DNA from 4 places in the Paenibacillus sp. FSL H7-0716 genome. Region 3 is predicted to be linked to each of the others. Evidence: predicted binding sites of a transcription regulator. Region 3 holds the regulator's gene; each other region holds the start of a gene.
The links. The regulator Rex, encoded in region 3, represses fermentation and respiration genes when NADH is low (regulators of the CRP and FNR family bind a similar motif). The targets are predictions, from matches to a motif close to TTGTGAAATATTTCACAA.

Region 1 (3,609 bases), on a different contig from region 3:
TGCGGACCTTCATCCATTTGCCTGAAATGAATTCATCAATCGTTTTTGTCTTTGGTCTAACGCAAAAGCGGTGTTTTGCCCCTTTATCAAAACCCACAGCTTCAAAAATTAGGCTGTCCCCTATTTGCTCCTTGAAGAACACCTGCTTTAATCCCAACCTATTTAACATTTCAAGCTTTACGCTCTCAATATATGTGCGCGAATACTCCTTAGACATATGTGTTCCTCCTAGTAGTGGTAGTAATAGTATAAGTCAATATGAAGAAAATCAACAATAGTTCATATATTCTTCCACAAAAAAACAACCAGGCAGCGATTCTCCGTTGGAGGTTCACTGCCTGGTGTTTTGGGTCTGCGGTAGTTTACTTGAGTAGGTTTTATGAGCTAAGCTTAATCATTCGTAGCTTTCGGATACCCACTTCGTTGTAACGCAATATCTTGATGGAATTCTTAAGGTAACTGCATTTTATACACTTATTCCATATCCACAAGGGATAATTCTAACTTTAAGTGTATTCTATACAATTAAAAACTAGAGAAATAGCCTATAGAGTATTAAATCAAGAAAATAGATGTACTAAATACAGCTAATTTCATTGGCCGAGCATTTTGAGCATTTTAGTTGTACAAAATACAGTTAAAACCATCTACTGTACACTTCAAATTTTCATACTCCAATAATTCACTGCTTCAATACTCCATTACTTGTTACTTCAAGGCTTCCGTCGGCTCTCATATGGTAACTAGATGGGGTGTAGTCCATTATGAGTCAGCCCATTCATACTGATTCCTTTTTCCTGAACCTATCCGGATAATTCTATCTATATAGTTAGTCCTTCTACTTCTACCTAATCGAAATCATCATAAACTTATTTAACTTCAGTTGCCCCAGTCACTTTACCTTCAATCCCTGCAGTTGCTTTCACATCTTCGTTTGCGAAGTAAAGATTTCCATCAATAGTCGAGGTTTCATGCAGATTAAATCCGTTTGCTTCTACATAAACATCACCTTTAATGGTTCCGCCTTGAACTCGTAAATTTTCGCTTTGTACAGTTAACTTAGGTACAGTGAGTGTGTAATTGGCAGTAACTTTGTGATCAGCGTCTTGGGCATAAAGAGCAATCTTACGGTAGATATCGCCGTCTGCGGCCCCTTTATCATGGAATTCGCCTTCAACAACAACATCTTGGGCAATAGTCACATCATTTAGAATGGCAATAATCCAATTTCCATCTTTACTTACAGCCTTGGTAAACGCATCTGCTTGATTTACGATTGAAGCTGTAGTAACTGCATCCGTTTGCTCTGTAGTTGGAGCCGTAGTAGCCGCCGAATTAGTCGCATTATTATTCGCACCACAACCAGACAAGACTGCAACCGAGACGCCTGCTACTAACATCATTTTAAATAACTTCATTTTAAATCCCCCTTGTTTTTGATTATAAATTAATTATATATTAAAATTTTTAATAAACAGGTGAAAATTTTCACAATATTGTGTCGTTATCTGAAGCGGTTTCACAAAGATCACTCATCTCCATCCGGAATCGTATCCATAAGTAACACCTCATCTCGCTGCCCGTTTTAAGTTCATAGATCTTAATACTTATTTACCCAAATTTTAAGAAAGGTCACAAAGGTGATTAATTCCACACAAAAAGGACACTTCCAATAACTTTGGAAGTATCCTCATAATCTTTATTACTATAAATCTTTAGATTAGATATCCTCTTGAAAAAGATATGGAACCATCATACTCTACACTTACTTTTTTAATGTTAGGTTTATGCAAAACATCAGCATAAAAATAATACAGCGGAAGGATGGCCATTTGGTCAATAAGCATTTTTTCAGCTTTTGCATAAAGCTTGTTTCGTATAATTTAGCTTAAGACGATTATCAAGCAGATTTTCCCAGGGTCTCAAAGTCTACTGGAATGCCCAGATTCTTGTTCCAGCTGTTAATAACGGCTTCTGCAATTTCTTCATGACCTTCATTGATAATAATCGAGAAATTAGGAAGTTGAGTTAAGTCCTCTTCCTTCAACCCTTCCGCAATTCTTCCATTTCTAGAAACTTAGCAGGGTCATCTAAATGCTCACTCACCCCCCATTGACGCTTTAGAATCAGAATGTTAATCTTTAGAAAATATCACAAGGATAAGGGAGCTATTTACTGGTGAAAAAGACAACCATGAAGGACATCGCACTTCGTGCCAATGTCTCCGTCGCAACAGTGAGCTATGTTCTGAATCGTGTCGGCAACCAAACCATTCCTGAGAAAACGCGCCAGCAGATTCTTCAGCTTGCCGAGGAACTGCATTACATACCGAATCTGGCAGCACGTTCACTTGCAAATCAGAAAACAAGATTGGTCGGTGTGCTTGTTAACACATCAGCCCATACCCCACACTGGAAGCTCCATGCCCAGTTCTCATTTATACATGCCTTGGAACAACGGTTAACAAATGCTGGTTACCATACGCTGCTCTATTCACTTGATGTTGACCAGCCTTCTTTGGATATTATCGTAGAAAGAAAGCTGGAGGCTGTATTTCTGATCGATGTGCGCGAGGAAGCCTTTTATTCGATCTCCAAACATTTTGTAGAAGGAATTCCTTTGATTCTGATCGACAGCATGATTGAAGATAAACTCTTTAAGCAGGTCCTTTTCAACTATCGAGCAGTTCTGCAAAAGGTAAAACCACAGGACCTTTCACAGGTATGTTTAATTATGGAGAGCTTCAATAACTGTTTCCTCACCCGCTTTATTCAGGACAGTATTCCATTACCTGAAGAAGCGATATTTACCGTTGTCAATTTGGAGGAATTAAATACATTCTTACAGGGAGGGGGCTATAAAGAGGCCATTGTCATTAATGAGTTTATTGGAAGTTACGTTGAAGTAAACGGGAGGTTCGAACAACTCTCTGTGCTTTGCACCTGCAATTGTCCGGAAATATTAGGCGATGACGTTCATAAATTCATTTTTACTGGGGATAAAGCGGCTACTGCATTTGAACTCATGGACAAATTATTGCATCATTCTGACTACTCCGCACAAGAAAATAATTGCTATTTTGTAGAATAATTTTTTTGGCTATTCACTTAAGCGTTTAAGTTGAAAGGAGCATAACTTATGCCTGGTCCTGTATTAGTGAAACAAGTTCCCCCTGCTGTTCAAGTTTATCCCTCTCTTTGGGGAAATCGGAGATTCCTGCTGCTACTCAGTTCGTACTCCATTTCCTTATTTGGCAACACTTTTCATAGTATTGCTTTAAGTTTATGGGTACTGCAAACGACCGGCAGCGCCAAAATGATTGCCATCATCACGATAATCAATTTATTGCTTAGTTCTTTGCTAGGATCGATTGGGGGAACTTTTGCGGATAGGATCAATCGTCGAACCCTCATGCTGATCACAGATCTGATAAGTTGCGGACTTGTAGTGACACTAGCTTTAGCCATTTCCCTGCCCTCTACTTCGTTCATTGTCGTCGCTATACTGACGGGTCTTACGACCGTTTCAGCTTTATTCCAGTCCCCGGCATACCAAGCTTCTATCACTACTGTTGTTGGTAAAGAACATCTACAAAAAGCGGTAGGATTG
Region 2 (3,609 bases), 270 kb from region 3:
TTAGGGAATTTGTAAACCCGTTTACGGATATCCATGAATTTTTGTTTCAGACCGTTAAAGTCTGCGTCTGGATGTTCATAGAATAACCACATTCCTTTTGCAGCATCCATTGGGGAACCACCACCAAGTGCGATGATGCAGTCCGGTTGGAATCTGTTCATCATTGCTGTACCTTTTTCAACTGTAGTTGTCGATGGATCTGGTTCAACTTCCGAGAACACTTCGATCGCTACAGGAGTTTGGCGTTGACGCAGATAATGTTCAACTCTCTCAACATATCCAAGCTTAACCATCATTGGGTCAGTGATAATTGCGACACGTGTGATATCAGGCATTTTGGTCAGGTACTGTGTAGCGCCTTTTTCGAAATAGATCTTGTCAGGTACTTTAAACCATTGCATATTCACGGTACGACGATTCACCCTTTTCACGTTGATCAAATTGATTGCTGTAACGTTTTGCGACACGGAGTTACGACCATAAGATCCGCAGCCCAGCGTCAACGAAGGGATGTTAGTGTTATAGATATCGCCGATCGCACCATGAGTGGAAGGCGAGTTAACGAGAATACGTCCTGTTTGCAGACGATTGGAGAACTTCATGATTACTTCTTCGTTGTTGGAGTGGATAGCCGAACTGTGGCCCATACCACCAAATTCAACAACTTGTGCTGCGCGTTCGATACCTTGATCTGCGTTTTTAACTTTGTAGCAAGCAAGCACAGGACTCAATTTTTCAGCGGACAATGGATATTTAGTGCCTACACCTTCAAGTTCTGCTACCAGAATCTTAGTGCCGGCAGGAACTTGAATGCCGCACATTTCAGCAATTTTCACTGCGGATTGTCCAACGATTGCTGGGTTAACCGCACATTTATCAACGTTCATAGCGCCGCTAGTAAGTTTAGCAGCTTCTTCTTTGTTAACAAAGTAGCAGCCATTAGCGATCATTTTCTTTTTCACTTGATCGAAGATTGGTTCTTCGATAATAACAGCTTGCTCGGAAGCACAGATCATACCATTATCAAAAGTTTTGGAAAGAATGATGTCCGTTACGGCTTGATCAATATCCGCGCTCTTTTCGATGAATGCAGGTACGTTACCAGGACCTACGCCAAGAGCTGGTTTACCACAGCTATAAGCTGCTTTTACCATTGCAGAACCGCCTGTTGCGAGAATAAGTGCAACGTCTGGGTTGTTCATCAAAGCATTTGTTTTGTCCATCGTTGGCATTTCAATCCATTGGATACAATTCTCAGGTGCGCCAGCTTTTACAGCCGCATCATGAAGAATTCTAGCAGCTGCTGCACTACACTCTTGCGCAGATGGGTGGAAACCGAATATAATAGGGTTCCGTGTCTTAATCGAAATCAACGCTTTAAACATCGTGGTGGATGTAGGGTTGGTTACCGGTGTGATACCCATTACAATTCCGACGGGCTCAGCAATTTTTTGGAAGCTCTCATAAGCATTGTCTTCAATAACGCCTACTGTTTTATCGTATTTAATTCCGTGCCAGATATATTCTGTCGAGAAGATGTTTTTAGTAATTTTGTCTTCGTAAACCCCGCGGCCAGTTTCTTCTACAGCCAATTTAGCGAGGTACATATGTTTGTCGAGTCCAGCCAACGCCATTGCATGAACGATTGTGTCAACTTGCTCTTGATCCAGCGCCATGAATGCCTCATGTGCTTTTTTCGCTTTATCCACCAAAGTCTGAATATACTCTTCAGCGGTAGTTTGTTTAACTTGGGCGGCGACTTCGTTCTTAACTGCCATCTCCCTCGTCCTCCTGTCAATTTTTAGGTTGTTTTTCTCTACACATTTATCTTATCACATCATTTCCACCTTGTATAGTGAAATCTTTCACAAAGTATAAAGTTTTTTTGATTTGTTTTCAAAGCGCTTTCATTCGATCATTTTATAGGTTTTTTACCATTATTTACGCTGTAATATCCCTTAAATCTAAAGTTTATGTTTAAAAAGACAAGAACCAATACCCATTTTCTACCTTTTCGTTCGCAAAAATATTTTAAAAAAGCAAATCTAATTTTGTTGACACTCTATTTTTTCCCATGACCCTCTAAAAAATAGTCGAGTGTCACCCGTCGTGTTAATTTATAAAAATATCAATAATATAAACATAAAAAAACCGACTCCTAAAGGAGCCGGTTCTGTTCTTCCTTGCCTATTCTACTTTAATTGTATCGAAGAATTTCTCTTGCACTGTTTTGGCAGCAGCTTCAAGCTGTGTCTTGGAATCTGTTCCTTTTTTGGAGAACAGCTCTTGAATTACATTGGACATGGTTGCATAGTAGTCCTGTGTATTGTATTGCGCTTCCGGTTTACCGTCCAGCAAACCTAAAATATCAGGGCTGTATTGATATACATTTGTATATTTATCATACACAGCTTTTGTTTTCTTACCGAAGTCAGAATCTGCAGAATAGTAATCTAAGAGCGGCGGAATAAAGTATTTGCCATCCGTTGTACGTTGTTGCAGAACCGCATCCAGTGCTTCTAGACCTTTATCAGAGAAGTAATCAAATGTAATATAACGGAATGCCATTTCTTGCTCGTCTGGGGTTGCATTTGGATTGATTACAAGGTAGTCACCACCAAGTACCCCAGTGTGTTTTCCGCCTTTTTCCATCGCAGGCATTGGATACGTAAGTACATCTTCTGGTTTCAGACCGCCTTGATTCAACGCTTGCTCAATAACGCCGTCAGATCCAGCCATTACCATTGCTGTACGACTTTGTTGGAATGCGCCTACAGCATCGCCCCAGCCTAGTGCCCAGTCCTGAGGAATCGCGTTTGCTTCCCATCTAAGTTTCTTGTAGAAATCCAGCGCTTTAATCCCAGCCTCAGAATTAAAAGTAGCTACAACCTTACCGCCTTCAATCTTCTGAATTTCACCGCCAGCTTCGAACAGGAAGTTGGTCCAGTTCCAGCCTGCTTCATTCCCTTTACCCATTGGAGCAATACCAGAAATCCCTTTTTTGGTATCAGCTACGCCTTTAGCGGTATTCAGCATATCATCCCAAGTCCAATCCATAGGTGGAACAGCAACGCCTTTTTCATCCAGCATTTTTTTGTTGATCATTGTGGTTGTTACATAACCCTTTTGAGTTACGCCGAATACTTTTCCGTCAATGATAAATTGATTTTGGAGAACCGGGTTAATTTGATCCTTAAATTCGTATTTATTCCACAGATCCGTAATGTCAGCTACCCAGCCTTTTTCAACTAAGAATTTTGCTTCTGTAGCGTAAGTGTTAAAGAAGGTTGGAGCTTCATTTGCTGCCATTTTGATGCCGATTTCACTTACATTGTACTGCCAATCGTCTTTGACGATTTCAACATTGGGATATTCCTCTTGGAAACGTTTGATCTTGTCATCTTCCTGTGCTCTAACTTCGGTTAGGTCAGGGGTTGGATAGTGAATTTTGATGGTCACTTTTCTTTGTGTGATATCATCAGTTGGCGCTGCTGTAGCACTGCCAGCATTATCTGTTGCAGCATTCGTTGGCGCAGTAGTCGCTTCCCCTTCCTTGTTTCCTGTCGTGTTTCCGTTATTGTTATTACCGCCGCAAGCGGTTAACAACGA
Region 3 (3,609 bases):
TCTGTAGCCATACGCAGAGCCTCTGGAGCTGGAACAGCCGTTGGATCACCGCTGACACCCTTATGAATGAGAGCTGCAAGCCGCATCTCTTCAAACATATCCAAGTTATTGTTGCTTGCCGCGCCATCCGTGCCAAGAGACACCTTCACACCAGCTTTTAGAAGATCAGTAACCCGAGCCACTCCGCTAGCCAGCTTCAAATTACTGCCCGGATTATGAGATACACCCACATTATGGCGAGCCAAGATCTCAATCTCTTCATCATTTAAATGAACACCATGTGCAACTATCGAGGGACGTGTGAACATTCCAAGCTTCTCTAAGTGAGCTACAGGACGCAACCCGTAATCCGCCACATTTTGTTCCACTTCACGTTTCGTTTCGGACATATGCGTATGCATCGGTAAATCCAGATCATGCGCTGCCTGCACGAACTTAACCAGGAAGTCCGGAGGGCAAGTATAAGGGGCATGTGGCGAGATCATAGTAGTAATTCTACCGTCAGCCTTTCCATGCCAGTTACGGGCAAAAGAAATCGCTTCCGCAAGCTTGTGATTCTGTACATCCTCTGGACATAACCCGATCACACCACGCATCAATACGGAACGGATACCTGATAACTCAGCTACCTCGGCTACTCGGTCCATATGATCATACATATCGAGGAAGGTCGTAGTTCCACCCTTCAGCATTTCCAATACAGATAAGGAGGTTCCCCAGTATACATCATCTCCGGTGAACTTTTCCTCCATCGGCCACATCTTCTCCTGAAGCCACACTTGTAGCGCTAAATCATCTCCATATCCACGCAGCAAAGACATCGCCGCATGACCATGTGTGTTTACAAGTCCAGGCATGAACAGCAGACGGCTGCCATCAACCACTTGCACTCCAGCTTCCATCTGAGGCTCTTCTTTTCCTATGTAAGTGATTAAATCATCTTCAATAGTCATATATCCACTCAGAACCGGCTCATCCGTTCCCGGAGTCAGAAAATACCCGCCCTTAATTATCGTTTTATTGTTGTTCATGTTCGCTTTCTTCCTTTCCATCCCGCAAGTAATAAGCAAGACTTTGCAGATCAGTTGTAAAATCAGCTGCATGCACCCGGATATTCGGTGGTGTCTTCAGAATCACAGGGGCAAAGTTCAAAATCGCTTCAATCCCAGAAGAAATGAGAATATCTGCTACATTTTGAGCTTCTGAATCAGGTACGGTAATAATGGCAATGCGAATACCTTGCTCACGAATCGTGCTGCCTAGTTCATCCATCGGTTGCACAGTAAGGGAGTTGATCTTACGTCCAACCTTAGGAGCGTACGAATCAAATATAGCCGTGATTTTCATAGTATCTTTAAGATATGCATTGTAATTAGACAAGGCATGTCCGAGATTACCTGCTCCAACTAAAGCTACATTAAGCTGTTGATCCAGCTTTAGGATATGACGGATTTTCTCAATAAGATACGTTACATCGTAGCCGATACCTTTTCTGCCGAAGTCACCAAAATATGCTAAATCCTTACGAATCTGTGCGGGATTAAGATCAAGCTTTTGTCCAAGTTCCTGAGAGGAAACTGTTAATATTTCGCGATTCTGGAGATCATTCAAAAAACGCAAGTACACAGGTAGTCTGCGAACAACGGCTTCTGATATTTTATCCGATTTCATATTTTTCCTCCTAAAAATAATAATGTTCTTGTGTAAATCCATATTCAAACGTCTACCTCTCCTTACTAAGGGCGGTACTGTAACAGACCGCCCTTAAGGATAAGGAGGAGCTAAACTGAAGACGAGCGTTTTAAGAAGCGCCGCCATCCTCTAGCCATTCCGCTATGCGAGGGACCATTTGATCAGTAAGCATATGCTCCATTTTGGGACCAGGCAATGAATAAAGGAAATACTTTCCGTAATGAGATTCAATAACCCTTGTATCATAAACAATAACTATTCCGCGATCCTGCGCCGTGCGAACCAGTCTTCCGAATCCCTGCTTAAAACGAATAACCGCTTGAGGAACTGATAATTTCATGAACGGATTCTTCTTCTGGGCCTGCAATAACTCCGACTTCGCTTCCGCCAACGGGTGATTCGGCGGTTGAAACGGAAGTCTCACGATGGCCAGGCAAGTCAGTGCTTCACCTGGAATATCTACACCTTCCCAGAAGCTGCTCGTCCCCAGCAGAACGGATGCTGCACTGTCCTGAAAGCGGCGGATCAGCTTACTCCGGCTGCCACCTTCCACGCCTTGACCAAGCACCGTAATCTCTTGTGAGGCCAAAGCCTCTTTAAGCGGATCATATACCTGACGCAGCATTTTATAAGAAGTAAACAGAACCAGCATCCGCCCACGTGTTGTTTTAGCAGCTTCCGATAATGACTGTACGAGTGTATCGACAAATCGAGCATCGCCCACACTGCCCTTCACACTAGGAAAATCACGCGGTATAACTAACAGTGCCTGCTCACGATACTTAAAGGGAGATGGAAGGAGTGAGGTCATTAGACGTCCCTCTTCCGCAGCTTCGTTAAGTCCGAGATTATCAATCATAAATTGAAAAGATTTATCTACAGACAGCGTCGCCGAGGTAAGCACGATGCTTTTTTTCTTATCGAAGAACAACTCTTTAAGCTGGCTGCTAACATCCACAGGGACGGCATACAGCTGTAGTGATTTGCTGCGGTAATTTCCATTTGCCTCCAGCCAATATACTACATTATCGTCATTCAGCCCCATAAAGAATCTTACTTGCTCACGGATGGAAGCCAAATCCTTAAATAAACCGCTAATATCAGTAACAAGACTGTCTGCTGAGGATTGGCTTTCCTGGTCACGCATCTCGTTAAGCATTTTATCACCCTTACGGATGATGTCGCTTAACGTCAGATTCATAGTGTTCTCTAGCGCAACTAATTCATCCCAATCCTTCGGCTTACGGGCGGGAAGCAACCGCATAACCAGTTGTCCCGCTTCCCCCGCCCCTGCATCACTGCGTTCCGGCAAAAGGCTGAACAGCTTGTCGCTGAGTGCATCCCAGGTTTCTTTGACGGTAAGCAGATCCGGGTAAATCCGATCGATGACTCCGCTCCATTCTGAAGCCTCTTCACTGCCTGACGACTGTAATATCTGGCGCAGAGCAGGAAGCTGTCCGTTTCGGCTATCTTTATACAGTCGCGATAACGTGTGTGCCACAGTGAAATGCTTCATATGCATGCCAAGATGTTTACCAGCCACATCTTCTAAATGATGTGCTTCATCAATGACAAGATGCTCGTAAGCCGGAAGCAGCTGGTGCCCAGCCTTAACATCTGCGAATAGCTTAGAGTGGTTTGTAATGACCACGTCAGCAATCCCAGCTTCATGCTTAGCCCTATGATAATAACATTTGCGGAACCACGGACAGGAACGGCCCAGACAGGAGTCGGTATCGCTTGCCACCGTCTCCCAGAAATCACCACCCCGGCCGCTTAAATTCAGCTCTTCATCATCCCCTGATTCACTTTGAGTGAGCCATACGATCATCTGAGCGGCAGTAAGCGCATCTTCCCTTGGGCTTATAAAGTCCTTTTTATTAATTTTATGCTCAAACTTACGCAGACACAAATAAT
Region 4 (3,609 bases), on a different contig from region 3:
CGCACATATCGCATGAAATATCCCGTCTCCCTTGGGGTTCACGTCCGCAGTCCTCCCTAGTTCTAATATCTATTCTTATTTTAAAGCCGTGGCTGTCGTCCGTAAAGCAAACTAAACAAGAAGAAACTGATTCGCTATCCGAAAGACGGGGTAATAGAGCCTAGAAACACTCCCCCTTCAAAATTCGCCGTGATCCGATTTCGTTCCCCCGAGCGCGGATATATCACGGCGGATTTTTTTGTGTCTACATAACAAAAAGCACCCCTAAAACATTAACGCCACCAATAAGGCAGACCTTGAATGTTCTATGGAGTGCTCTATAAGACGAGCTTAAGCGTGTTTTTTGACACTGCTGCCGGACATGCTATCTACGGATTGAATAGCCGTAGGTGCTTTACGCAAGTATGCCATCCAATAGGCAGCTGCGACAAATATTGCTCCACCCGTTAGATTGCCGAGCCAGACGGGAACAAAGTTAGTGAAGTATTGCCCCCATGAATAATAACCTTCAAAAATAGCTGCTGGAATTAGGAACATGTTAGCTACAACGTGCTGGAATCCGATCGCAACAAAGGCCATTGTTGGAAACCAAATACCAAGGATTTTGCCGCTGAAGTTATCTGCTCCGTAGGAGAGCCATACGGCCAGTGCAACGAGCCAGTTACAGCCGATACCCGAAACAAATGCCGGAAAGAATTCTGCATCGATTTTATGACCAGCCATATCCACCAATTTTTCTAAATATACACCCTCTGAAGTTAAACCCACCACATGACCGAAGAAATAAGCTACAAATAATGCCCCTGCCAGATTACTAATCGTAATGAGCAAAAGATTCTTCACAACTTCCCAGAAAGAAATCTTCTTAGCCATAAAAGCGAGCGGCACGGCCATCATATTTCCTGTTAGCAGTTCTCCACCTGCAAGGAGTACCATGATCAGCCCAACGGGGAAGACTGCGGCTCCGATAAAGTTAGCAATGGAACCCCATTCCTGTGGTGCGCCAGCAATGACGCGAATATCTAATAAAAACCCGAGCGCAATAAACGCTCCTCCCAAAAAGCCCAGAATAAGTACGGTACTTAGCGGATTATGAGCTTTTTTTATGCCGTTCTCTACAGTTACTTCGGCAATTTGCTGCGGTTTGCTATAAGCCATGGTTCCTATCCCCTTCATCTATTTACTTCAAATTTGTTCCTTTATGACCATTGTAGCGTGTCGTAAAACACATTAACGTGATAATTATCACTTTGAGAAAACTAAGTGAAAGTTTTCACTGACATGTCAAATTTACTCCGACCTGTGCACAATTAGAAGTTTGCGACTGACCTACTAAGCCAGCATATCTTGTTTCGTTGGATTACATTTGGGCGTACGCAGCAGCTATCGGACTCAGTTGACCCTATATGCAGCTATATCTCACTGGAGCTATACCTAACTGGAGTCATACCTCACTGGAGTCATACCTCACTATAGTCATACTTCACTATCGTCATACTTCACTATCGTCATACTTCACTATCGGCATTCTATCGGACTCGGATGACTCTAATCGTAGCTTTTGAGCATATTTGGCCCACACCCGGACATCGGACCCAGATGCCCCTAATCTTAACTTTCGAGCACATTTGGCTTGCTATTGGACCCCATAGTCGCTATTAGCACGAAAAACACACTAGTTGTACCTCATTCCATGTAATAGCTGCATTGGAGTCCGAAACCACGCTCAAACGGCGATTAATTGCTAAATAGCGGCTTCTGAGTCCGAAAGCTTCTGCGGAGGGCGATGATTCAGCACGATCGGACTCAGATGACCTTATACGTAGCTTTTGAGCACATTTGGCTTGCTATCGGACCCCATAGTCGCTATTAGCACGAAAAACACACTAGTTGTACCTCATTCTATGTAATAGCTGCATTGGAGTCCGAAATCACACTCAAACGGCGATTAATTGCTAAATAGCGCCTTCTGAGTCCGAAAGCTTCTGCGGAGGGATGATGACTCAGCACGATCGGACACAGTTGACCCTAGTCGTAACTTTTGAGCATATTTGGATTGCTACCATCACCGAAGCCATTGGATTGCATCTACCCAAGCAGCTAATCATTCTGCACCTAACAAAAAAAGCAGCAATCCTCCCGTTACAGGAGAATCGCTGCTTTTCTAGCTTTATAAGGTTGTCTTTTCGTCGATAAATCACTCAGAAACAATCGTTTCTTTTTAAACCGTTACAGCCTCTTTGCTTGGTACTGTTGTCGGCAGCGCTTGAAGACCTACTGTATTCAGGAAGTTCCAAGGTTTGTTGTAATGCGGTTGGAAGAAGAAATCGATAAAGGCTAGTTGGTCGATTGTCATTTGATTTTGAATACATACAGACACTGTGTTGATCGATTGCGTCAGATCCATCTTGGACATAATTTGAGCCCCGAGAATACGGCGTGTGGCGCGATCAAACACTACTTTTAACTGAACCTGCTCAAAGGTTGGCATAAATTCCGGACGGTAGTTATCAATAATCATGGCGGTTTCTACGTCCATTCCTTCAGCCTTAGCTCCTTCTTCAGTAAGCCCTGTTGCAGCGATATTGTCTTCATAAATCTTAATGCCCGAAGTCCCTTGTGTACCCATATAAGGAATGGTTTCTGTTACCAAGTTGCGTGCAACTAAGGTTCCCATCCGCACAGCATTGGTTGCCAGTGGGATATAGGCGTGTTTGCCTGTAGGGTTGTAATGAATCGCACAGCTGTCGCCAGCGGCATATACATCCGGGCAGCTAGTCTGCATATAGTTATTGACTACAATGGCACCATTAGGCAGCATATCGACTTGACCTTTTAAGAGTTCAGTATTAGGACGGAAACCAATGCAGAGAATGACCAGATCTGTCTCATGCTCACCTTTGCTTGTAATAACTTTTGTAACCTTACCGTCTTTGCCTGCAAAAGAGCTGACCTTCTCATTCAGTGCCAATTTAATCCCATGATCCTGAAAAGATTGTTCGATCGGTGCAGTAAATTCTTGGTCCAGATATTTACTCAGAATGCGATCTTCACCATCAATTAGCGTAACTTGCTTACCATTCATTTGAAAAGCTTCCACCAGTTCAACGCCGATATATCCAGCACCGACGACGGTTATTTTATTCGCTTGTTTAGCTTTTTCTATAATAGTGTTGGAATGATCATAGTTCTTGGAAAGTAAAATCCCCTCGAGTTCAAACCCTTCAAGCTTCGGCACAATCGGCCATGAACCTGTAGTCATAATCAGCTTATCGTAGGTGTCAGCGAACTCGCGGCCTGTCTCCAGATTGCGAACACGTAATGTTTTGGAATTCGTATCCACTGCAGTTACTTCATGACGCATATTGGTCTTTACGCCAAGCTCTGCAAGCTTTTCTGGTGAAGAATAGAATAGCCCCTCTGGGTCTTTGACCACTCCACCTACATACAAGGCAATTCCACAGGATAAGAAGGAAATATTATCATTACGCTCATATACAGTAATCTCGGCATCCGGGTAAAGCTGAGCAGTATTCACAATTGCGGCGGTTCCGGCATGGGTACATCCAATGACAGCTACTTTCATTATTTCTTCCTCCTTCAAATGGA

Region 1: MHH60_RS13025 (polymer-forming cytoskeletal protein) is a predicted target of Rex. The motif match lies at 1,477-1,494, and genes of this name have one in related genera.
Region 2: adhE (bifunctional acetaldehyde-CoA/alcohol dehydrogenase) is a predicted target of Rex. The motif match lies at 1,854-1,871, and genes of this name have one in related genera.
Region 4: MHH60_RS29200 (formate/nitrite transporter family protein) is a predicted target of Rex. The motif match lies at 1,262-1,279, and genes of this name have one in related genera.

The regions. Positions count from the first base shown of each region.
Region 1 covers NZ_JBBODA010000008.1:107,518-111,126, reverse strand. The annotation lists gene MHH60_RS13030 (hypothetical protein) at 1-217, opposite strand, end outside; gene MHH60_RS13025 (polymer-forming cytoskeletal protein) at 870-1,418, opposite strand; gene MHH60_RS13020 (hypothetical protein) at 1,901-2,047, opposite strand; gene MHH60_RS13015 (LacI family DNA-binding transcriptional regulator) at 2,179-3,090, shown strand; gene MHH60_RS13010 (MFS transporter) at 3,139-3,609, shown strand, end outside.
Region 2 covers NZ_JBBODA010000002.1:298,301-301,909, forward strand. The annotation lists gene adhE (bifunctional acetaldehyde-CoA/alcohol dehydrogenase) at 1-1,778, opposite strand, end outside; gene MHH60_RS04235 (ABC transporter substrate-binding protein) at 2,188-3,609, opposite strand, start outside.
Region 3 covers NZ_JBBODA010000002.1:28,663-32,271, forward strand. The annotation lists gene MHH60_RS02960 (amidohydrolase) at 1-1,031, opposite strand, end outside; gene MHH60_RS02965 (redox-sensing transcriptional repressor Rex) at 1,018-1,671, opposite strand; gene dinG (ATP-dependent DNA helicase DinG) at 1,802-3,609, opposite strand, start outside.
Region 4 covers NZ_JBBODA010000041.1:4,385-7,993, reverse strand. The annotation lists gene MHH60_RS29200 (formate/nitrite transporter family protein) at 331-1,158, opposite strand; gene MHH60_RS29195 (FAD-dependent oxidoreductase) at 2,222-3,586, opposite strand.